Regions from separate parts of the Shewanella sp. BF02_Schw genome, predicted to be linked through region 2. Evidence: predicted binding sites of a transcription regulator. Region 2 holds the regulator's gene; each other region holds the start of a gene.
The links. The regulator LexA, encoded in region 2, represses DNA repair genes until DNA is damaged. The targets are predictions, from matches to a motif close to TACTGTATNNNNATACAGTA.

Region 1: a site for LexA is predicted at 4,913-4,932, ahead of HNW13_RS04145 (DNA topoisomerase III). Genes of this name have one in related genera too.
Region 3: a site for LexA is predicted at 2,044-2,063, ahead of umuD (translesion error-prone DNA polymerase V autoproteolytic subunit). Genes of this name have one in related genera too.

What each region holds. Positions count from the first base shown of each region.
Region 1 is NZ_JABKAW020000001.1:911,295-919,509, reverse strand. Features, by position in the region: gene HNW13_RS04165 (zinc-binding alcohol dehydrogenase family protein) at 1-719, opposite strand, end outside; gene HNW13_RS04160 (LysR family transcriptional regulator) at 842-1,777, shown strand; gene HNW13_RS04155 (hypothetical protein) at 1,890-2,129, opposite strand; gene msrA (peptide-methionine (S)-S-oxide reductase MsrA) at 2,139-2,732, opposite strand; gene HNW13_RS04145 (DNA topoisomerase III) at 2,903-4,864, opposite strand; gene HNW13_RS04140 (tRNA (adenine(22)-N(1))-methyltransferase TrmK) at 5,036-5,743, shown strand; gene HNW13_RS04135 (hypothetical protein) at 5,894-6,313, opposite strand; gene HNW13_RS04130 (DUF3240 family protein) at 6,411-6,716, opposite strand; gene HNW13_RS04125 (CusA/CzcA family heavy metal efflux RND transporter) at 6,713-8,215, opposite strand, start outside.
Region 2 is NZ_JABKAW020000004.1:92,495-100,709, reverse strand. Features, by position in the region: gene plsB (glycerol-3-phosphate 1-O-acyltransferase PlsB) at 1-2,328, opposite strand, end outside; gene lexA (transcriptional repressor LexA) at 2,593-3,207, shown strand; gene HNW13_RS15680 (SulA-like leucine-rich domain-containing protein) at 3,204-3,710, shown strand; gene coxB (cytochrome c oxidase subunit II) at 4,106-5,692, shown strand; gene ctaD (cytochrome c oxidase subunit I) at 5,702-7,297, shown strand; gene HNW13_RS15665 (cytochrome c oxidase assembly protein) at 7,299-7,862, shown strand; gene HNW13_RS15660 (cytochrome c oxidase subunit 3) at 7,859-8,215, shown strand, end outside.
Region 3 is NZ_JABKAW020000001.1:1,662,873-1,671,087, forward strand. Features, by position in the region: gene HNW13_RS07345 (hypothetical protein) at 1-33, opposite strand, end outside; gene HNW13_RS07350 (Y-family DNA polymerase) at 284-1,540, opposite strand; gene umuD (translesion error-prone DNA polymerase V autoproteolytic subunit) at 1,547-1,960, opposite strand; gene HNW13_RS07360 (ABC transporter permease) at 2,373-3,485, shown strand; gene HNW13_RS07365 (ATP-binding cassette domain-containing protein) at 3,488-4,252, shown strand; gene HNW13_RS07370 (MlaD family protein) at 4,249-5,232, shown strand; gene HNW13_RS07375 (PqiC family protein) at 5,237-5,836, shown strand; gene HNW13_RS07380 (M13 family metallopeptidase) at 6,384-8,215, shown strand, end outside.

The sequences.
Region 1 (8,215 bases), on a different contig from region 2:
TCTGTGTAACTGTCAAAATAAGTATCGGTGCTGTTTAGACTCGCAACATGAGTAACAGGGCCAATGTTTAATGCCGCTATTTGCGCAACAAGCGGTTTAGTGTGGTCGACAACATAGTCCGCACCCAATTTCTTAACCCACTCACTTGAACTGGCACGTGATGCGGTACCAATAATGGTTGCACCCGTAATGGCTTTAGCCAATTGTACAAATATAGAACCCACACCACCCGCTGCGCCAACAACCAAAATCACTTCGTTTGATTTCTCTACAGCGCCAGGGCTTTGCTGCTTAATCGATAAATGTTCAAACAACAATTCCCATGCTGTTATCGCCGTTAAAGGTAGTGCAGCAGCTTCTGCATTCGATAAACTCTTAGGCTTCATGCCCACTAAGCGTTCATCTACTAACTGATATTCAGCGTTACTTCCTGTGCGAGTAATATCACCAGCATAGTACACCACATCACCCGGTTTAAATTGACTTGCCTTATCACCCGTTGCAATGACTTCGCCAACCGCGTCCCAACCAATCACTTTTACTTCACCGTCTGCCGGTGGCATGTTTAAGCGCACTTTATAATCGGCAGGGTTAACGGCGATGGCATTAACTTTAATCAATAAATCACGGCCTGTTGCAATTGGTTGATCCAATGTCACATCGATTAATGATTCTGGGTTCGAAATTTCAAGAGACTGTTTATATCCAATAGCTTTCATAAGATTGTTCCTGTGATATATAAAATAAGGTTGCTCAAACTTGATGAAGCTATATTAGCGCTTGTTTTATCTCCCATAAACAGCATAATAATTGAAACATTATCAATTAAAAATGGATAATCATGTTATTAGAAGACCTTTATGTGGTGCTTAAAGTCGCAGAGTTTCGCAGCATCACTGCCGCGGCAACCAATCTAGACATGCGCACCGCCACCGCTAGTGCTGCATTAAAACGGGTTGAAGCCAGTTTAGGCGTTGAACTTTTTATTCGCACCACCCGGCAACTTCGTTTATCGAGCGCTGGCGAAAAGTATATACCGCAGTGTGAGCAAGCCATGTTAATGCTGGAGCAAGCAAAGCAAAACATGAAAGGTGAGCTGGACATTATTGATGGTGACTTACGCCTAGCCATATCATCGGATCTGGGGCGTAATATTGTAATCCCTTGGCTTGATGAATTTATGGATACTCATTCAAAAGTGAGTTTGAGAGTCAGCATTAGTGATGCCAACGTTGACTTTTATCGCGACGCTGTCGATTTAGCTTTACGTTATGGTTCACCTAATGATGCTAATTTATACGGCTTTAAAATTTGTAATGTGCCAAGGCTAATTTGTGCATCACAAACTTACCTTGATAAATTTGGCACCCCAACACATCCACAAGAATTGGCAGAACATAATGCCCTGCTATATCAATTACAAAACTTAACTCACGACATCTGGGAGTTCACCCAAGCTGACAACAGTATTAAAGTAAAAGTATCCGGTGACCGGGTTGCCAATGATGCAGACTTAGTTAGACGTTGGTGCGTTAATGGCAAAGGAATATCAGCTAAGTCATGCTTAGACATGTCACATGACTTACTGACCAATAACCTAGTGAGGATAATGGCGGACTATCCCGTTAAATCCACTGAACTCTGGTTGGTATTTCCCAGCAGACAATCTATTACACCCGCAGCGCGATTACTGCGTGACATGCTTAAAGACAAAACTCGCAGTATTTTACTGCAACTAATAGAGAAAGGCATACTCGATAAAAGCGTTTTGGATTGACAAGACTAACTATGACATCTTATTCATTATTATTCCGATAACCTTATTCAATTCTGGCCTACGGCATTAACGTTTTAACGTTCGCTAACTCCAGCGTTGGAAAAGCAAAAGACTATCGCGTAACGACGTGCCAGATGACATAAAACCAAGATAAAAAACCATGAAAAATCGCCCATAAAACAGACTTGTTTACACTCCATGAAATAGCGATAGATAACGCTGTTCCAAAGGTTATGCCGTATTTCGCTATTTCATTCCTTGAATCTTTCATTAATTCTATTCCTTGTTTTATTTGATTCAGTATAAAATCATAATTCAATTGAATAGTGATAATACAAGTAGCTGCGGCCATAAATTAAGCCTAATGTGTTGCTTTATCACCCCAAATTTCATTTAATCTTTTGTCTCTGCCGCAGTTCCAGCGATAAGCATTATAGCGAATGGGGTTGTTCTTATAGTAATCCTGATGATAACTTTCATCACCTTTTATTGGATAAAATGTAGACGCATTTAAAATTGGCGTCACCACTTTATTATTCGGAAACTGCTTTTCTACTTTTTTTTTAGACTGTTGGGCAATTTGTCGCTCGGTGTCGTTTGCCACAAAAACAGCACTTAAATAGCTAGAACCTTTATCGCAAAATTGTCCGCTTGCATCAAAAGGGTCAATGTTGACCCAGTAATGTTCTAACAGCTCTGTATAGCTCACTTTGCTAGGATCGTATGTTATTTCAACCGCTTCATAATGACCACGGTGGTTACCATTATAGGTAGGGTCTTTGATGTTTCCGCCAGTAAATCCTGAGACCACATCGGTTACGCCATCAAGCTTTTCAAAATCTGATTCCATACACCAAAAACATCCACCAGCTAAAATGGTTTTATCTGCTGTGGCATTAGATGCATAAGACAATAAACTTGCTGCAAATATCGTTAACGCTAGTGTGCTTTTCATAACACTCTCCTTTATTTTCCTAGGTTATTAGTATGTTTGTCTGTAAATATCTACTATATGAACTTAATGGTTTAAAAGTTCACAATGACATTTACAAAGTTCCTAATGGTGAGTTAACACAGTTATATTTCCGAAATACCTAGACTGTAATGCAAGTAACTCTTGCCAATTTAGCTTTTCGCTTTAGCCTTCTTTTTATACGATTTCTTAAAACTGCGTTTCGGTGCAGTACTGGCAACACCTTGTAATGCTGAGGGTAATTGACTCGATGCTTGAGTGATAAGACCATCTAATTGGCTCAACAATGGCTGCATAAAGGCATCGTACTTTAAGCGTTTTTGGCTTATGGCATCGAGACTGTTTTCCCATAAAGCAGTCATGTCGGGTGTGGTTGCTGATTCGGGTAAACTGCGGATTAAGCCAGTACCCACAGGGGTGGCCAATATCGATTTACCCTGGCGAATTAAATAACCGCGTTTAAACAGCAATTCAATAATGCCGGCACGTGTGGCCTCTGTACCTAAACCATCGGTTTCTTTAAGGATTTTTTTAATCTCGCTGTTTGTCACATAACGGCTAATGCCGGTCATTGCACCTAATAAAGTGGCATCGGTAAAATGCTTCGGCGCTTGGGTCATTTTCTGTAGTAATTCACCACGCTGACAATGCAAAATTTGACCTTTAACCAGTGGCGGCAAAGACTGTACCGCGTCTTCATTGTCGTCGTCGCTGCTAGTTGAATTAGAACTAGATTGATTTGCAGTGGCAGAACGCTTAAACAGTTGTTTCCAACCTAAGGTTTTATCTTGACGTGCTTTAGTGGTAAATAAGCCACCGGCAATGGTCACTTCAACGGCGGTTTCTGCATAAATATAGGCGGGATAAAACTGGGCTAAATATTGCCTTGCCACATGTTGATATAACTTAGCTTCGTTGCTTGATAATGTCGATAAATTAGCCACCTTTTCAGTTGGCACTATCGCATGGTGAGCATCTACTTTAGTGTCATCCCACGCTTTAGATTTAAGTTTACTATTAGGAGACTCACAACCCTCAATTAAGCCTGAAGCGCCTTTGAGCACGGCGTCCAATACTTTTGGCGCCAAAGCATGCTGATCTTTAGGTAAATAGCGACTGTCTGAGCGCGGATAAGTAATCAATTTGTGGCGCTCATACAAACTTTGGCAAGTATCCAGTACCTCTTTCGCTGACAGGCCAAAACGTTTAGCTGCATCTATTTGCAGTGCCGATAAGCTGTAAGGTAATGGTGGGTTTTGGCGCTTATCTTTAGCTTCAATTTTAGTGACTTCCGCTGGTTTCCCATTGATACGGGCAACGACATTTTCGGCTAAACCTTTAGCTAATACTCGTCCGTCTTCATCCATATATGGCTGACATGCTTCGCTAGGTTGCCATTTGGCAGTAAATGCTTGTTGTTGGTCGGTGAGTAAATGCGCTAAGACTTCATAAAAAGCTTTAGGTTTGAAATCGGCAATCTCATCATCGCGACGAACGACGAGCCCCAGCAAAGGTGTTTGTACTCTGCCAACCGACAACACACCTTGGTAACCCACTTTACGACCTTGAATCGTGTAGGCTCGGGTCATGTTCATGCCATATAGCCAATCAGCACGGCTGCGGGCCAATGCAGAGGTCGATAATGGAATAAACTCTCGGTTACTGCGTAATTGCCCTAAAGCACGTTTTACCGCTTGTGGGTTTAAGTCACTGATTAACAAACGTTGAACTTGACTCAGCTTGTCTCCTTTCACACCCAAATAAGAAATCACTTCATCGACCAGCAACTGCCCTTCACGGTCTGGATCACCAGCATTAATGATCGATGATGCTTGCTTGACCAATTTTCGTAACACCGTAAGTTGGCTGCGCGTTTTAGGTTTTGGCTGTAGTTTCCACGTTTGTGGCACGATGGGAAGGTGTTCGAGTTTCCACGACTTAAATGCATCGTCATAGGCATCGGGTTCGGCTTGCTCTAATAAATGGCCAATACACCATGAGACGCAATCACCATTAGCGGCTGTGATAAAGCCATCACCTTTTTTGTGTGGCTTTGGCAGAACATCGGCAATAGCACGACCTAGACTGGGTTTTTCAGCAATATATAAAATCATAATCCACTGTTGGGTCGCTAATGTTCAATGAAATGAACCGCGCCACTTAACTGTATAAATTTACAGTATAGATTAGCGTTAAATACGCCAAGCTGCAAATATGAAATAATTAACCACTTAGTCACTTAAATCATTACAATGCGCAGGTTCACTTCCAAACACGACAAACAGATGAAACTCGGCCACCGCTTAGCACATATCAACATGATGATCCCCAATGGTTACACTCATATTTGGGATTGCTGTTGCGACCATGGATTACTCGGCGCCGCGTTGCTAGACAGACATGCTGCTATAATCCATTTTGTCGACATTGTGCCAGCATTGATGCAGCAGTTAACCGCCAAGCTCGAACGTTTTTACCCACAGCAAAACCCACCAAAATGGCAAGTACATTGTGTTGATGTGTCAGCGATCCCTTTGGATCAAGATGAGCATACACCCTTAGTGATTATTGCCGGAGTGGGTGGAGATTTGATGATCGAGTTTGTTAGGTCACTTTGCCAGCAATATTCGAACCGAAAAATCGATTTTATCTTGTGTCCAGTTCATTATCAATATGAGTTACGCCAACAACTTATCAAGCTTGATTGTGAATTAATTGACGAAAAACTGATTGAAGAAAACCGTCGTTTCTACGAAATCCTTTATATCAGACGTGATCCCAAACTCCCCGCGAATGTTGCTAATGATTCGCTTACAGACATTGACCCTATAGGCAGTGTAATTTGGCAAGCGAGTGATGCTGTACAGCAAGACATTGCTATGCGTTATTTAGCTAAAACGATTGCGCACTACAGTCGCATCAATCAATCTCGTTCAGGAAACACCTCTCAAGCACTAAAAGAGTATCAACAGGTAAACATCGCTTTAAAATAATGCCTAAAACGCTTCAATTGGCAGTCCATTTTTTGGTATATAAAGTATCAAGGACGCTATGCCGCAAATGACAAGGACGGACTTCGTCCTGCAATAAAGAGCTGGATTCCCGATCAGCTGCATCTCAGGAATGACGTAATTGCAGTATGACTACCCATGTAGTTTTCTATGTAAAATATCGTACTTTGGTTTTTTAGTAGAAGGCCGTGGATAGGTGTCATCATTTAAGGTTAACGTTGCTTCACCAAGGCTTATTGGGCCACCATTAAGCTGACTTTTCCATCTAACAAGATACTTAGCTGGAGGTAACTTAGGAAGATTAAAATAAAAAATAGTCCCAGGATCTTTTGGCACTTGAACATCTAAGTTAAGTAAATAACCATCATTATTTCTAATGACTATTGAATGCAAAGTCACACTACTTTCAAACGTTACCTTCAAAGATCGCGTAGGCTCGATAATAAACTCAATCGTCACATCGCTATTCTTCGCAGAAAGCTCACTAGCATATATATTATTTGATACCAGCAAAGCGAAAAAGATCATGGTTAGGTAGCGATAAACTCTCATTTCAATATCCTTTCTTATAACTAAATTTAATGAGCTGACCGCATGGTCCAAACACAGCAACGATTTCCTTTATCGACTTAGTACTTTTCTTTTGCGGCTAGCACAAAGTGCCTGTATGAATGATGGGTGTAATCCAATATCGACACGGATTATGTTTACAAACCGCAGACAAGGCACCTAATAACGCATCTTGATGATCCACAGGATGCATAATTTCAAACTTACAAAACTCCCTGTAGCCTTCAACTTGCTCTTTGATATTAAAATGGCTGTGTTCGCGGCTAAAACCGCAAATATTACCTAGGCTAAAACCAGATAAAAACTCAAGCTCAATCAAGGTATCAACGATGTCGTCCTTAATATCATTTTGGGCGATCAGCACTAACAATTGCTCCGTGATCATTGACGTTTCTCCAGCCAGTAATAAAGGATTGGTAACAAATAAAGGGTTGTAATGGTTGATGTCAGCAAACCGCCAATAACAACAATGGCCAATGGCTTTTGGATTTCAGCACCAGGGCCCGATGCAAACACCAATGGCATTAAGCCAAACATGGCTGTCGTGGCGGTCATCAAAATAGGCCGTAAACGTCTTGCTGCACCTTGCTCGACTCGCGCCAATAAACTGCTAAAGACATGTTTGGTCTGCTCGTAATAACTCACCATCACCACACCGTTAAGTACCGCGACGCCGAGTAATGCAATAAAACCAACCGAAGCAGGCACAGATAAATACTCGCCCGAAACATACAAGCTCACGATCCCGCCCATCATAGCAAAGGGGACGTTAGCCAAAATCAAGCCCGCTTTAGCAAGCGAACCAAAAGTGGTAAACAAAATGAGAGTAATAAGCGCAATGGCGACGGGAATAACCAGTAATAAGTTATTAGTGGCACGTTGTTGATTTTCAAACTCGCCACCAAAACTGACACTGTAACCGCTAGGTAACTTAACCTCAGCGTCAATTTTCGCGTTGAGTTCTTCAACAAAACTGACTATGTCTCGACCTTGCACGTTAGTCGTAATCACCGAGAAACGATCACCTTGTTCGCGTTCAATTAAAATAGGGCCTTCTTTGTAGGTTAATTTAGCGATATCGGTAAGGCGTTTTAATGAATGATCAGGCATCACCAACAACTGATTCTGCAGCTCATTAATACTACTCAACCCGCCTTGATTATTGGCGATCAATACTGGGGTACGCTTTTTACCTTGCAGCACTTCGGTCACAACAACACCTTCAAGTTGGCTTTTTAAATACCGCGAAAACTCCATGGTGCTTATGCCAAAGCCACGTGCCAGCTCATTATCTAGGGTTAAGTTAATAAATGGACTGCCCTCAATCATGGCCATTTTTACATCGATACTGCCACTGGTGTCACTGACAAGCTGCTCAATTTGGGCCGTTAATTGCCCAAGTGTATCAATATCGGTGCCAAAGACTTTGATGGCCACATCACCAATACTGCCAGTAAGCATTTCAGAGACGCGCATCTGAATAGGTTGAGTAAAATTAAAATTTACTCCAGGAAAATTAAGCAGTTCAGTGCGAATAGCATCAATCAGTTGCGTCTTGTCAGCAAAGCGCCACTCGTCTCGCGGTGCGAGTTCCAAAAATACATCGGTTTCATTTAGCCCCATAGGATCTAAACCAATTTCATCAGAACCGGTCCGCGCAACCATTTGTTTAATTTCTGGCACCTTATCAAGCAAGGTAATTTGAATTTGCTTGTCGATAGCAATCGACGCTTCAAGCGAAATAGAAGGTGATTTTTCTAGCTGTAAAATAATATCGCCTTCATCCAATGTCGGCATAAAGGTTTTACCGACAAGACTAAATAGCCCTAAACTCACCACTAACAGCGTAAACGACACGATGATAAACGGCTTTTTATAGGTAAA
Region 2 (8,215 bases):
AGCACGATGTTCGTCGCTGCATAAATAACCCAATTCTTTCAGTTTCACACTCAGGGTATTATATAATTTTTTGTCATAAAATTCTGGTGCGGTAATGCCATGCAGCGCGCCTAATCGTTGGGCTAACAAATGACTATCGCGTTCCAGTTCTGAGCGCTCAAGATCAGGTTTTATTGCCAGTAAATTGAAGATAATCGCATAACGTTGCAACGTTTCACTGATAGTTTCAGCAAGCAGTAACACTTGGGTAATATGACGAGGCGTTATCTCAAACTGATCGCTACCGGTCAGTAAACCTTGTTCAACCATGAAATCTAAAATGCTATCCACATGTTGAGGCACATCATCAATGCTCATAAATAGCTCAGCTTTAAGTAATGGATAAAAGTCCATTACAATGCCATGAATTCGCTGGCGATCGCACACGTCATAATGCACTAAACAACTGGCAATTAATGACGGCAACGCCATCAAATGAATAATATTATTACGGTAATAACTCATGGTGATGGCAATTTTTTCATCAACTGAAATAATTTCACCAATAAGGTCTTTGGTACTCACAAACTTATTTAACGACAGACAGTGATCAATAATTGACTTGCCATTACCTTCGGCCACAGAGGTATAATCGGTATAAGGCACTGTTTTAAGTAAGGCTAAATACAAATCAAGCTGACGTTCTAACTGGCTTCTTTCTAACGCATTTTGCTCTGACGCTAATAACACTAAACTAGTCAATGTTACTGAACTGGCTGCGGCCGCTCCATTAATATTAGTCATTACGCGGTTAGCTAACAAATTAACTGAGGGCGTAAACCAAGATGGTTTTTGGTCAGGATCTTTAGCTAGCTCATCACGCCACTCTGGCGCCTGCTGATTTAAGAACTGTTGTAAATTAATCGGCTCACCAAAATTCACATAACCTTGGCCAAAATTGCCTAACTTACGAATAGCACCAAATACCTGCCATACAGATTCTTTTTTCTTTTTCTTACCGCTTAATTCTTTGTGGTACGTCGCCACTTCCATCACATGGTCATAACCTAAATACACGGGTACTAAGGTTACTGGGCGCTCTATCCCACGTAGCACACTGTTAATTGTCATAGCCAACATACCGGTTTTAGGCGCTAGCAAACGTCCTGTACGCGAACGACCTCCTTCAGTGAAATACTCGACCGCATAACCCTTAGCAAATAACTGATCTAAATATTCACGAAATACTGCGGTATAAAGTTTATTACCATTAAAACTACGACGGATAAAGAATGCCCCACCACGGCGGAACATCGGCCCTGCTGGCCAAAAATTAAGGTTAATACCGGCAGCAATGTGCGGCGGAACCATGCCCTGATAATACAAAATATACGACAGTAGCAAGTAATCCATATGGCTACGATGGCAAGGAACGTAAACAATTTCATGGCCATCATGATGTAACTGTCTTACTTGCTCGGCACCTTTGATATTGATGCCACTGTATAATTTGTTCCATAACCAAGTCAGGAAACGTTCGGCAATACGCACCAAACTATCAGAATAGTCTGCGGCAATTTCATCAAGGTATTCAATGGCGGTTTCACGTGCTTTCTCGACTGTTACTTTCTTATTTGCAGACTCTTCTTCAATGGCTTTTTTGATAGATTCTGATTTTAATAAAGAGGCAAACAACGCTTGTCGATTCGGTAATTGTGGCCCCGTCATCACTTTGCGTTGACGGCGGAAATGCACACGGGCGACTCGGGTTAATTTGTGAGCAATTCTTTTATCAGTACCATGTTCATCGGCCATATGACGAAGCGATAATGCATTAGAAAACTGGACGAAATTATGGCGTCCTAAAAATAAAATCATTAACCATTTACGTAACCACGTAGGGTTTTCACGTTCAAATACAGCAGCTTTCATGCTGTCTTCTTCTTTACCTGGGGTACGTCCCCAATAAAGGCAAACAGGAACCAACTGTATATCTAATTCAGGGCTCTCACTATGAAGTGACAATAAACTGGTAAAATAATTAAGGAATTTGTCACCACTTTCACGTTTACCAAATAGTGGCTTGCGGCCCTCTAAACAGACCACACGAGGCACGGTTAAGCCATCAAGCTGTAATGGCTCATAAGGACTGGGCAGACCAAAGCCCTCGGTGATTTCGCTCAACGCGGCAATATCGCTAATAGATTCCGTTTTCATTAAATAAACCAAAGGTTTAGTTGGATCTATATTGAGGTCATCAAAAGGATCGTGAGGGACCACAATGGTCTGTACCATCCACTTTTGAATCCATCTTAATGCTCGTAAAAATATTGAATCTGGTTTTGACATGGTTATTTTCGCAACATAAGCCACTGTAATATTGTCGTATAGGATACCAGAAACCACCCTGCTTACACTATCAGACCGATCTATCTTTACGTTTAAGCTCTCACTATCAGAAATAACATAAGACAGAACATTAGTAATAGTTAATTAAAACATATTGTTGAGTGATACTTAATCAACAAAATACAAAAAATAGTTGGTTAATACTTGCGCGAACACAAACACTGTATATAATGACAGTCACTGTATAAAAAGACAGGAATCATCATGAGACCGTTAACGCCGCGCCAAGCAGAAATTTTAGACTTAATTAAAAACAATATCGCCGAAACAGGTATGCCACCCACTCGTGCTGAAATTGCGAATCGTCTTGGCTTTAAAAGTGCTAATGCCGCCGAAGAGCATTTAAAAGCATTAGCCAAAAAAGGCTTTATCGAGATCATGCCTGGTACCTCAAGAGGCATTCGTTTACCTCATGAAGAACAGGTTGAAACCGGTCTGCCACTCATTGGACAGGTTGCTGCTGGTGAACCAATTTTGGCCCAAGAGCATGTAGAGCAATACTATCAAGTCGATCCAAACATGTTTAAGCCCGCCGCAGATTTTTTATTGCGAGTGCGTGGTGACAGCATGAAAAACATTGGCATTTTAGAAGGTGACTTACTCGCTGTACATAAAATGCAGCAAGCACGTAATGGCCAGGTTGTTGTGGCACGTGTTGATGATGACGTCACCGTAAAACGATTTGAACAAAAAGGTAATGTGATTTATCTGCATGCCGAAAATGAAGATTACAATCCGATAAAAGTAGATTTAAGTTGCCAAAGCCTAACCATCGAAGGGCTTGCCGTTGGCGTTATCCGTAATGGAGATTGGTTATGAACAAACTAATGGGCATCGCGCCACGCCACCCGGGCTTATGGGTAGATTTAACTGAAACAGAACTGCATGGCACCCAAACCATTCAAACATTACAAACTGTCACCCAAGGTGAAGCTGAACTGAGCCAATTGTGCAGCCAGTTAGCAATATTGAGCCAGCAAGGCAGATGGATTGTATTAATTAGCCCGCCCCATATTGGCTATAAACATATGCTGGCAAGTGCTGGTGTAAGAATGGATCGCATTTTACTGGTGCACACCAAAGATGAAGTCGAAACATTATGGGCCATGGAGAAAGCGCTCACTAGCGGTACATCGAGCGCAGTAGTAACTTGGACAAGCTCACTTGATGCTCGCGATAGTCGCCGTTTAGAAATTGTCGCCAAAAGTGCACGTGCATTAGGGGTGGTAATTGAAGATGTGAATGCTCACTTACCTCACAAACATCAACTTGTTAGCCCTACTTTAACAAATGGAACAAGTAATTTTTGCTCATTTCACTAAGCACGAACCCTTCATTACCAAGCCCTGTATTGAATTCAGGGTTTTTTTTCATCTTTTTTCAGCCTATTAGCCAACAAAGTGATCTTGATCAATGTTTAATCTACAAGTAATGTGGTTAACAAGGATGAAACATTTTTTATCTTTAATTGGACGTGAATGGCAGTAATCAAGATTACTTTCAGACAAATGAGCCAAATCAAAATTGATAAGTTCAGTAGTAGGTACAAGCGTGGTGCACAGCTAACAATAAAACCGTAAACCGTATGTTTACAGCCACCAAAGTACTTTGAGGTCATCAAACTTTTTTCGGGAACCGAAGAGTTTGCATAGAGCAGAGAATTACTGTGTGACTCTTCTTTGTAGTTGCTATTTGCAATTAGCAGAGGAGTAGTCTTGTGAAGCAATGGTTGTATTGTTTACTGGTGGTGTTTGTAGCACTTCCGCTTGGGGCATCAGAAATGCCCCTCAACATGACTCAAGGCGTGACAGATATCAGTGGCAAGGTTTATGACCTCCACATGACGATTCTTTACATCTGTTGTGCAATTGGGTTAGTGGTGTTTGGGATCATGATTTACTCAATGATTTATCACCGCAAATCAAAAGGCGCTGTCGCGGCCAATTTTCACGAAAGTACCAAAGTGGAAATTGCTTGGACCGTCATCCCTTTCATCATCTTAATCGGCATGGCTATTCCAGCCACCAAAACCTTGATTGCTATGGAAGATCCCAGTGATGCTGATCTCACCATAAAAATTACCGGGTCGCAGTGGAAGTGGCATTACAGCTATTTTGATAAAGACATCGAATTTTACAGCACATTATCCACTCCCAGAGCACAAATTGATGGCAGTGAGGCCAAAGGCGAACATTACCTCCTTGAAGTCGATAAGCCATTAGTACTGCCTATTAACCAAAAAGTGCGCTTCTTGATGACATCAGATGATGTTATCCATTCATGGTGGGTGCCCGCGTTTGCCGTTAAAAAAGATGCCAATCCAGGCTTTATCAACGAAGCCTGGACTCGTATTGATAAGCCTGGAACGTATCGCGGCCAATGTGCCGAGTTATGCGGTAAAGACCATGGTTTCATGCCGATTGTGGTGCAAGCATTATCGGAGGCCGATTTTGATAATTGGTTAGTGGAGCAAAAAAAACTAGCAAGCAATGCAGCTGCAGCCGCTGCGGCATCAATGTCTAAAACCTTGTCTCTTGAGGAGCTAACCTCACAAGGTGAACAAATCTATATTGCTAGGTGCGCCGCTTGTCACCAACCCAATGGTGCGGGTCTTCCTGGTGTATTCCCATCATTAATTGGCAGCCCTATCATAAAAGGCCCTGTTAAAGATCACCTGAATATCGTCTTAAACGGTAAACCAGGTACTGCAATGCAAGCCTTTGCAAAGCAACTTAGCGCCCAAGAAATTGCCGCAGTAATTACCTTTGAGCGTAATGCGTGGGGCAATAATAGCGGTGACGTAGTTCAAGCTGCTGATATAGGCAACTTTTTAGGCAGTAACGAGGCAAGCACCGAACCAAGTAAAGCAGTAACCGATGCAGCAAGTACTATTGCAGCCACGACAACTGACATTACCGATGCGGTTACCGACAAAGCCAATCAAGCTGTCGAAGCAGAAGCAGAAGCTGTTGTACCAGAGGATCTGCCCACGTTAACCTTGGAGCAATTAATTGCTGAAGGTGAGCAGGTTTATGCTACGACATGTGCTGCATGTCACCAAGCCACTGGCGCTGGTTTACCAGGCGCTTTCCCTTCACTTATTGGCAGCCCTGTTGTTACTGGACCGGTTAGCGGACATATCGATATCGTTATGCACGGAAAACCAGGTACCGCAATGCAGGCATTTAGTAGTCAACTTAGCCCGCAAAAGATGGCGGCTGTGATTACTTATGAGCGCAATGCGTGGGGCAATAATTCTGGCGAAGCGGTGCAACCTGCCGATGTCGCTAGCCATGGACAGTAGGGGAAAACAATGAGCACAACAACGCACGATACACTGGCTACCGCTCATGATGATCATCATCACGGCGCTCCGAAGGGGCTAATGCGCTGGCTACTCACCACTAACCATAAAGATATCGGCTCGCTGTATTTATGGTTTAGTTTCATTATGTTTCTTACTGGCGGTGCGATGGCAATGGTGATTCGAGCTGAATTATTTCAGCCTGGATTACAGCTAGTAGAACCTAACTTTTTTAATCAGATGACCACAGTTCATGGCCTCATCATGGTGTTTGGGGCGGTGATGCCCGCTTTTACCGGGTTAGCAAACTGGTTAATTCCAATGATGATTGGTGCCCCAGATATGGCACTACCGCGAATGAACAACTGGAGTTTTTGGATTTTACCCTTCGCCTTTACCATTTTATTAGGTTCACTCTTTATGGAAGGCGGCGGCCCTAACTTTGGCTGGACATTCTATGCTCCGCTCTCAACCACCTATAGTCCTGACAGTACCGCCCTATTTGTTTTTTCCATTCACATAATGGGAATAAGTTCGATAATGGGTGCAATTAACGTCATTGTAACCATTGTAAACTTGCGAGCTCCTGGCATGACCTGGATGAAGTTACCTTTGTTTGTGTGGACTTGGCTCATTACCGCATTTTTACTGATTGCGGTAATGCCGGTGCTCGCAGGTGCGGTCACCATGGTATTAACCGATAAGTTTTTTGGTACTAGCTTTTTTGATGCTGCAGGTGGTGGCGATCCGGTGATGTTCCAGCATATTTTCTGGTTCTTTGGCCATCCCGAAGTTTACATCATGATTTTACCGTCCTTCGGTATTATCTCCGCGATAGTACCAACCTTTAGCCGTAAAAAGCTGTTTGGTTACTCCTCGATGGTTTACGCCACTGCCAGTATTGCCATTCTGTCATTTTTGGTATGGGCACATCACATGTTTACTACTGGTATGCCTGTTTTTGCCGAATTGTTTTTCATGTATTGCACCATGTTGATTGCCATTCCAACCGGGGTGAAAGTGTTTAATTGGGTCGCCACTATGTGGCGCGGTTCAATGACATTTGAAACTCCAATGCTGTTTGCAGTGGCATTTATCATCCTGTTTACTATTGGTGGCTTTTCGGGCTTGATGCTGGCAATTACCCCTGCTGATTTCCAATACCACGACACTTACTTTGTCGTGGCTCACTTCCATTATGTACTGGTGACTGGGGCGATATTCTCCATTATGGCGGCGGCTTACTATTGGCTGCCTAAATGGACCGGCCATATGTATAACGAAACTTTAGGTAAGTGGCACTTTTGGTGTTCGGTAATATCCGTCAACGTGTTGTTTTTCCCAATGCACTTTCTAGGCTTAGCGGGTATGCCGCGCCGGGTCCCCGACTACGCGGTACAGTTTGCCGATGTGAATCAAATTGTGTCGATTGGTGGCTTTGCATTTGGTTTATCTCAGCTAATTTTCCTTGTTGTAGTTCTCAAATGTATCAAGGGTGGCAAACCCGCTGGAGATAATCCTTGGGAAGCAGCCGAAGGCTTGGAATGGTCGATTGCCAGCCCTGCGCCATATCACTCGTTTACCACTCCACCGGAGATTAAATGAGATGACACAGCCAACAAAATCAAATCGTAAGCTATTAATCATCCTGATTGCCGGGTCAATTGGTATGTTTGGGTTTGGTTTTGCGCTGGTACCGCTTTATGACGTGCTCTGCGATACATTGGGGATTAATGGCAAACCCCAAAATAGCGCCAGTAGTTATGAAGCGGTGGTGGTTGATAAAAACCGGACCGTAACCATTGAATTTGTGACTCAAGTTCAATCAGGTATGCCATGGGAATTTAGCCCTAAAGTTAACCAAATAAGCGTACATCCTGGGGAGCTCACTCATGCACAATTTTTGGTTAAAAACCTATCGACACGTGACACTGTAGGCCAAGCAATCCCTTCGGTATCGCCAGGGCAAGGGGCTGCATACTTCAATAAAACGGAATGTTTTTGCTTTAATCAACAACCTTTGGCTGCAGCAGCAACAGCAGAACTACCACTGATTTTTTACGTGGACCCTGATTTACCAGCGTCCATTAACACATTGACTCTCTCTTATACCCTTTATGACATCACCGATAGACAGGCGATCGTCATAGAGCAAGGAGCAGCAAAATGACAACAAAGTATCAAACTTATTATGTGCCAACCCAAAGTGCTTGGCCAATAATCGGTGCTATCGGTTTATTTTTAATTGCGTTTGGCGCAGGTAATTATGTACAACAATTAACCACTGAAAAAACCTCTGGCGGTTACATTTTAATAACCGGCTTGGCCGTGATTATCTTTATGATTTTTGGCTGGTTTAAGACCGTTATTGATGAATCCATGGCTGGACTGTATTCACCGCAAATGGATCGTTCATTTAGGCAGGGAATGAGTTGGTTTATTTTTTCAGAGATTATGTTTTTTGGGGCATTTTTCGGCGCGCTATTTTATGCCCGCATGATTTCAGTACCTTGGCTGGGTGGC
Region 3 (8,215 bases), on a different contig from region 2:
CTGCATGTCCGACATGGCCATTTCATTAGACATAGCAAAACTTGGAACAAGTAATTGTCCAAGTAGTGAAATTATCATTGCTATGTTTAACAGCGTATTTCGCATTATGTCGGCCATATGATGAGTACGATTCAACATTAACAATTTAATTAGAGTGATAATCAGAGCTGAATCACATTTTAAGGTTTAGCCATAGTTGAATGCCCCAACCTTGCATGTGTTATGGCAGAGCAATACCACTGTTATAATAAACCTTAGTAATAAACCTTAGTAATATAAAACCTTAGCATTTAATGCTGGGTAAGCATTTCCATTGGGTTGAATATTGAGGTGTGAGTAAATCACGGCGCATGGCCCATTTTTGTTCTATTCCTTGTGCTGCCAGAAACACTGTATCGCGGCCATATCGTTGGTTGATGCCGTCAAGCGTATCCATCAAGGCATAATTGACCTTCGCGGTATTAAATAAATCAAATTGAAAATGTTTCTCGCTGGCTAAATCAACCAGGCCCACACCAATTTTGTAATAACGAACACCATTGCTAAATAATCTCGGGGCGGCGTCTGTCATGGCTTTAGTGAGTTCAATGGTGCAATTGGTTGGACACGGAAAATGGACAATAACTTTATAACTCACAGGCCGCTCGTCGTGGGGCGAATTACTGGCAAATAACAACATGGTTTTGCAATGTGAGCCTTGCTGACGCGCTTTACTTGCTGCGATACCAACATGTTTACTCAATGCCTGTAATAGCGATTCAAAATCGCAAATACGTTCGCCCACACTGCGGGTGGAGAAAATTTGCTTTTTATCTGCCCTAGCCTCATCCCATTGTTTACACACTTCGCCGTTAAGTTCGCGTACGGTGCGTTCAATTTCAATACTAAATTGTTTTCTGGCTAGACTGGGTGGCATAGAGGCGAGATCGTATGCGCTGCGAATATTCATCAATTCAAGCTTTTTACTGATGCGCCTGCCAATCCCCCACACCTCTTTAACGGCAAGCTGGCGTAAAATGTCATTACGTTGCTGCGCAGTGTCGATAACGCACACACCTTGGTATCCCGGTATTTTTTTAGCGGCGTGATTGGCTATTTTAGCTAAGGTTAACGTTTGGCCCATGCCCACACAAACAGCCAAGCGGGCTTCTTTCCAAACGGCACGGCGAATTAACTGACCTTGGCTATGCAGGCATTTGATTGCGGGATAACAATGTTTAAAAGACAGGAAGCTTTCATCGATGGAGTACACATGTTGCTCTGGTGCAAAACGACCGATTATTGCCATCATCTTTGCCGATAAATCGGCATACAATTCATAATTAGATGAACACACAATGACATTGCGCTGGGCACATAATGCTTTCGCTTGAAAGTAAGGCAAAAACTTCTCAATACCCGCCTCTTTTGCTTGCCGATTAGCCGCGACAATACAGCCATCGTTATTGCTCAGTACAATAATCGGTCTGCCGCGCCAGTCAGGACGAAAAACCTGTTCTGCACTGCAATAAAAAGCATTGGCATCGACTAAGGCAAACATTGTTACCTAACCTTTTTTACTGATAAGCAGTGGGCTTTGACGATGACAACGAATTGAGCGAATAACCACACCTTCAATACTAAAGTCATCATAGTCGCAGATGGTCACAGGTAAATGTTGCTCATTAGACGACATCAGCATTCGCCGATGCATGTCGAGAATTTTACACACAAACTCACCATTAAAATTAGCCACTATCACGTCGCCATTTCTAGCCGTTTCATGACGATCGACAATCAATAAGTCACCATCATATATTCCCACACCTTGCATCGACTCACCTTGGGCTAAGCCGATAAAAGTAGAACTTGGATGCTGGATTAATATCTCATCAAGGCTGAGGCCTAACTGAAGATACTCAGCTGCAGGAGATTCAAAACCGGTAATGCCGGCACTGGCTGCAATGGGAATAACGCGCATATGACAACCTCTAATATGATATGTACTGTATAAATACAAACCGTATAAATAAACAGCACACAAATAAGCACTGTATAAATATATACTGTATAAATAAACAGTATATATTAGCGTTAAATTTTGTCAGTGCAAGTTTATTTGCTTTAAACCGCGACAAGCGGCGGTTATGTTCAATCGTTAACGCCGTTTTTATTGCCTCTGCACAACAACATCGGTCCATAACTAATGCTTCTTCAATGTAGCAAAGCGTCAATACATCAAAGTGATAGCTTCATTATTGATGAAATAATATGTCCAAGGTCAAAATATAATCAATGAGCTTGGTCTACACTGATAACAGGATCAAAAATCAAGCTAACCTATTTATTAAACAAACAAATAGACTTATTTCATATTGACTCGGGGGTCTAGCATGACACTCGCAACATTCCATATCGACATGCACGATGATAACTGCTTACTGAACCTTGCTGGTGATTGGCAATTAGGCCAAGCACCGCTAGGCGCAGATATTTGTGCTGAGCTGCCATCTAATTGCCAATCTGTCACTTTAATCACCACAGAGTTGTCTCATTGGGATTCAAGCCTCGCCATTGCCTTATTACAATTATCTCGCTGGTGTGAGCAACATAAACTATCACTAGACACTCAACAAACACCTCAAGGGCTGCAGCAACTACTGCTGCTCGCTACCGATGTTGCGGTTTATCAACCCACTAATGAGGGTGCCCTAGGCGGGCTATGGCCGACCTTACGTCGAGGATTGATTAATCAAGGCTTACAAGTACACGATGGATTAGTATTTGTCGGTAACTGCACTTTGGCACTCGGGCGTTGGTTGGTTGGCAGAGCGAGAACTCGCCGAAGTGATATCGTTTTTTTTATCGAACAAGCTGGGCCTAAAGGGCTTGCTATTGTGACCTTAATTAGTCTGCTCGTGGGAATGATTTTGGCTTATTTAGGCTCGGTACAGCTGCGCCAATTAGGCGCCCAGGTATATGTGGCTAATTTAGTGGCTATCGGAATGGTGCGTGAAATGGGTGCTCTAATGACAGGCGTTATTATGGCCGGCCGAACGGGAGCCGCTTATGCGGCGCAGTTAGGCACCATGCAAGTTAATGAAGAAATTGATGCGCTGCGAGTAATGGGTATTCCTACCATGGAGTTTCTGGTTTTACCGCGGTTATTAGCATTAATTTTTATTATGCCGCTAATGTGTATTTATTCGGATGTAATAGGCATGATTGGTGGTGCGTTAGTTGCTAACGGTATGGGCGTGAGTTATACCCAATATATTTTGCAAACCCAGGTTGCGATTGATTGGGTCGATATTTCCACTGGTTTAATAAAGAGTTTAATTTTTGGATTTTTAATTGCGATTGCGGGTTGTCAGGCAGGACTGCTTTGCGGACGTGACTCGAATGCCGTTGGTTTAGCGACGACCCACGCTGTGGTTAAGGCCATTGTTTTTTTGGTTGTCTCCGATGCGGCGCTTAATATCTTATACGATAAATTAGGGATCTAACCATGGTTGATGATGCCTTTATCAGTGTACGTAATCTATCAGTCGGCTACGGCAGTACCGAGGTGCAAAAAAAACTCAACTTCGACATTAACAAGAATGATATCTTTTTTGTCATTGGCGGCAGTGGTTGTGGCAAAACAACCTTGCTCAAATCGATGGTGGGATTACTCACGCCACTACAAGGCGAAGTACTCTATCAAGGCAAAAACTTTTATGAAGCAGATGAACCCGAGCAGGTAGCAATGCTCAAAAATTGGGGGATTACCTTCCAAACAGGCGCATTGTTTTCGAGCATGTCGCTTGGCGAAAATGTGGCTTTACCCCTGCAGCTCTATACCGACCTTTCGGAGCGACAAATTGCAGAAGCCGTTGCCTATAAGCTAGCATTAGTTGGCTTAGCGGGCTTCGAGAAGTTTTACCCTGCCGAGTTAAGTGGCGGTATGCACAAACGCGCAGGATTAGCGCGGGCGCTGGCATTAGACCCTCAATTGCTATTTTTTGATGAACCCTCTGCGGGTTTAGACCCTATTAGCTCGATGCGTTTAGATCAATTGATCGTGCAAATATGCCAGGCGCTAGACTCTACCGTGATCATTGTGTCCCACGAGCTGCCCAGCATATTGTCAATCGGCACTCGCTGTGTGTTTTTGGATAATGAAACCAATACTATGCTCGATTGTGGTGACCCACGAGAATTAAAAATACACAGTAGCCAGCCTAGGGTTCGTCAATTTCTCAATCGTACCGAAAAATCGGAGATATCATGAGTAAAAGCCAACGACTTCCGCTCGCGATTGGTGCCTTTATTTTTGGCGCTATTATCTTAGTGTTTATTGCATTACTGTTCTTTTCTGGAGGGCGTATATTTGCAGAGAAAGCCCCGGTAGTGATGTTTTTCAACAGTTCAGTGCAAGGGTTACAGGTAGGCGCACCGGTAAAATTAAAAGGGGTCATAATAGGTGAAATAAGCGATATCAGTATCGATTTCCCTAACGACAGTAGCCAGGGTGTCACGGCTGCAGTTCATGCCGACTTATTGTTGAAACGTATCAATATTAAGGGGATCCAAGTAGGTGAAGAGTTTTTTTCACACGCCATCGATAACGGCTTACGCGCCCAGCTGAATTATCTGAGTTTACTCACCGGACTGCTATATGTTGAACTGGATTTCTTTCCCAACACCTCGCCGTTATTCCATGGCGAAAAAGACCAATTATTAGAATTGCCGACCATCGCGACTGATTTCGAATCGTTGTCGAAAGACCTGCAATCGTTAAACTTAAAAAGTTTAGTCAACAATGTCGACAATTTAGCCCAGCAGCTCAGTGACATTGCCGCCAGCGGAAAAATACAGCAAGCATTGGATAATTTTGATAATGCAGCCAAAGCCGTTAACAACACCGCGATTAACTTGGACAACACTCAAGCAGCGTTAGGTAAAAATGGGCTTGAAGTACTGTTAAAACTCGATAATTTACTGGTGCAATTAAATAATGATGAACCCAAGCTCGTTGAGTCGCTGAACCATAGTTTAACTGAATTACGCAATACACTATTAAGCATGAATCAGCTTGCAAACCAAGCAGGTAACACACTCGACCAAAACTCGCCCTTGTTGATAGAACTCACCAATACCTTGGAAGAAATCCGCCGCACAGCTCGATCATTACGTAGCTTGAGTGAAACCTTAGATGAACAACCTGAGGCCATCATACGCGGTAAAAAAGCCCTACCTTTAGGAGAATAATGTCATGGGGAAATATGGAGTTTGGACCATTAACTGGGGGATCGGTTTACTGCTATTGAGTTTAGTGAGTGGCTGCCAAAGCTCTCCCGAAAAACAGTACTTTGTGTTAACTGCAATACCCAACCAAATAGTGTCGGGCAGTACTGCGTTAGAGTATGACATTGGTATAGGGCCAATTGACGTCGCCGAATACTTACATTTTACACAGCTGATGTATCAACTTGACGATGGTAACCTGCAACGATTTGCCAATAGTTATTGGGCTGAACCGCTTGAACAAGGAATCAGCCGGGTCATGAGTATCAATCTCAGCCAAAGCGATAACCGTCGTAACCTAGTGTTATTTCCTTGGCAAGCAGACAACAGCCCCCTGTACAGCATTAAAATCAAGGTTATTTCCCTCAACCGAGATGGCAATAATGCCAGACTCAATGCCAACTGGGAGCTAACAAACAATCCATTAAACCAAACATTGGCAAAACAAAATTTTATCGCGGTCACTAATGCAGGTTCGACTGCAGCGGAGTTTGTCAGCGCGTACAGCAACTTATTGGCTCAGTTGGCAAAGGAAATTGATAAATCATTACCACAACATTCAGATTAAACACTCCAGCCTACTGTCAGCATTCTCGCGTCAGAGTTGTCGCGTCAGAGTTGTCGCGTCAGCGATGTTGTGTAAACGATGTTGTGTAAACTTTGTTGTATGAGCGGTGGTGTGAGCGGTGGAGTAAATCATAAACCTAACTATTAAGCTGTTTTACAGCGTATTGAGTAAACAAACTCAAACAATAACGCTATCTATAGCACTACTTATAGCGCTATCAATACTGATGCCAATCCCAAGAAAAATAGCAACCCAACATAGTTAGGTGGCTTAAGCACTGGCAGCGTTCATATTACAAAACCTAACTCACCTTTATCCCAAGTTTAGGTTAATTATGCTGATGATAATCAACTGCACTTATCTCTGCCTCTCAAATAAACAATACAGCCAATAAACATCAAACCAGCACATATTCAGCCACGCATTTCATTGCTTAACTCAGCGTTAGTTAAATTTGCTAACAATTCGAACATTGACATTTTTTGTCAGTCTTTCAATATGGCTAGGCAAATAATTCTGTAAAAATAGACCAAGGAACACGATAACAATGAATAAATCCTTAATTGCGATTGGATTAACCACAGCACTATTAAGTGGTTGCGGCGTATCTGATACAAATAACACTAAGCTTGCAGCCGTGACCTCACCGGCCCCCGCTAAAGCAGAGTTAGGTACTTTTGGTGTGGATTTAGCTGCACGAAATGAAGCCGTTAAACCTGGCGATGACTTTTTTATGTATTCAAGTGGCACTTGGTACGACAACTTTGTCATGCCTGCCGACAAAACTCGTTATGGCGCATTTAATGCCTTAGCTGAGCGCAGTGAAAATCAAGTGAAAGCAATTATCGACGATATTGCCAGCCGCAGCGACTTAACTGCCGAAGAACAATTAATTGCTGATTTTTATCATGCCTATATGGATACCGACACCATTAATAAACTAGGTATCACACCAATTAAAGCCACCTTAGATCAAATTACTGCGATTAGCTCAACTCAAGATTTAACCAAAGTATTCGGTGAAGCATGGCTTACTGGTGCATCGTCCCCTATTTGGGGTGGAATGTGGTTTAACCGTATAGATCCCAATCAATATGAAATGACCATCGGTGCTGGTGGTTTAGGCCTGCCCGATCGCTCGTATTACCTCGAAGACAGTGAGCGTTTCGTTAAAATTCGTAAAGCTTATGTTGAGCATATCGCTGCAATGCTGGCTTTTGCTGGTATAAACGACGGTGCAAAACGTGCCGAGGCAATTCTTGCCCTTGAAACAAAAATAGCACAGGCACAATGGCCTAGAGAAAAACGCCGTGACCGTGATTTAACCTTAAACCAACTCAAACGTGAAGAATTGGTTAAGCAATATCCTGGATTTGATTGGGATATCTATTTCGCACAGAGTGGTTACCAAGTACCACAACTCAACATATCTGAACCTGAACCGGTTAAGGCTATGATTGGCTTAATTAACCAACAACCGCTCACTGTGTGGCAAGACTATTTAACATTCCACACCATTAGTAATAATGCAGGGTTATTGTCTGAAGACATTTTTAATACCAATTTTGCTTTTTTTGGCAAAGAACTCACTGGTCAAGAGCAACCTCGTCCACGCTGGAAACGTGCAGTTGAAGAAATGTCTGGCACTCAGTCTCTAGGTTTCGCTATTGGTAAAGTCTATGTGTCGCGTTATTTCCCTGAGTCGTCTAAACAAAAAATGGCCGAGTTAGTTAAGAACCTGCGCACAGCATTAGGCCAACGCATTGATGGTTTAGATTGGATGGGCGACGAAACTAAAGTGAATGCCCATGCTAAGTTAGCGGCATTTAACCCTAAAATTGGTTACCCTGATGTGTGGCAACAGTTTGATGGCTTAACCCTCACTAAAAATGATTTAATGGGTGATATTAAGAATCTGCGCAAATATTTCCAAGTCGATAGCGTAACGAAAGAACTGGAAAAAACGGATCGTAATCGTTGGGGTATGACACCGCAAACGGTCAATGCCTATTACAACAGCTCGTTTAATGAAATTGTGTTCCCTGCGGCAATTTTACAACCGCCATTTTTCGATCCAAATGCAGATGCAGCAGTTAACTATGGCAGTATCGGTGCCGTAATTGGTCACGAAATGGGCCATGGTTTTGATGATCAAGGTTCTAAATCAGACGCCAATGGCGTTCAGCGTAACTGGTGGACAGATGAAGATCGTGCCGCTTTTGATGCTAAAGCCGATAAGCTCGCTGCGCAATATAACCAATATGAACCAATCCCTGAAAACTTTGTTAACGGACGCAACAGTCTCGGTGAAAACATTGGCGATGTAGGCGGTTTATCAATGGCATACCATGCTTACAAATTAAGCTTAAACGGTAAAGA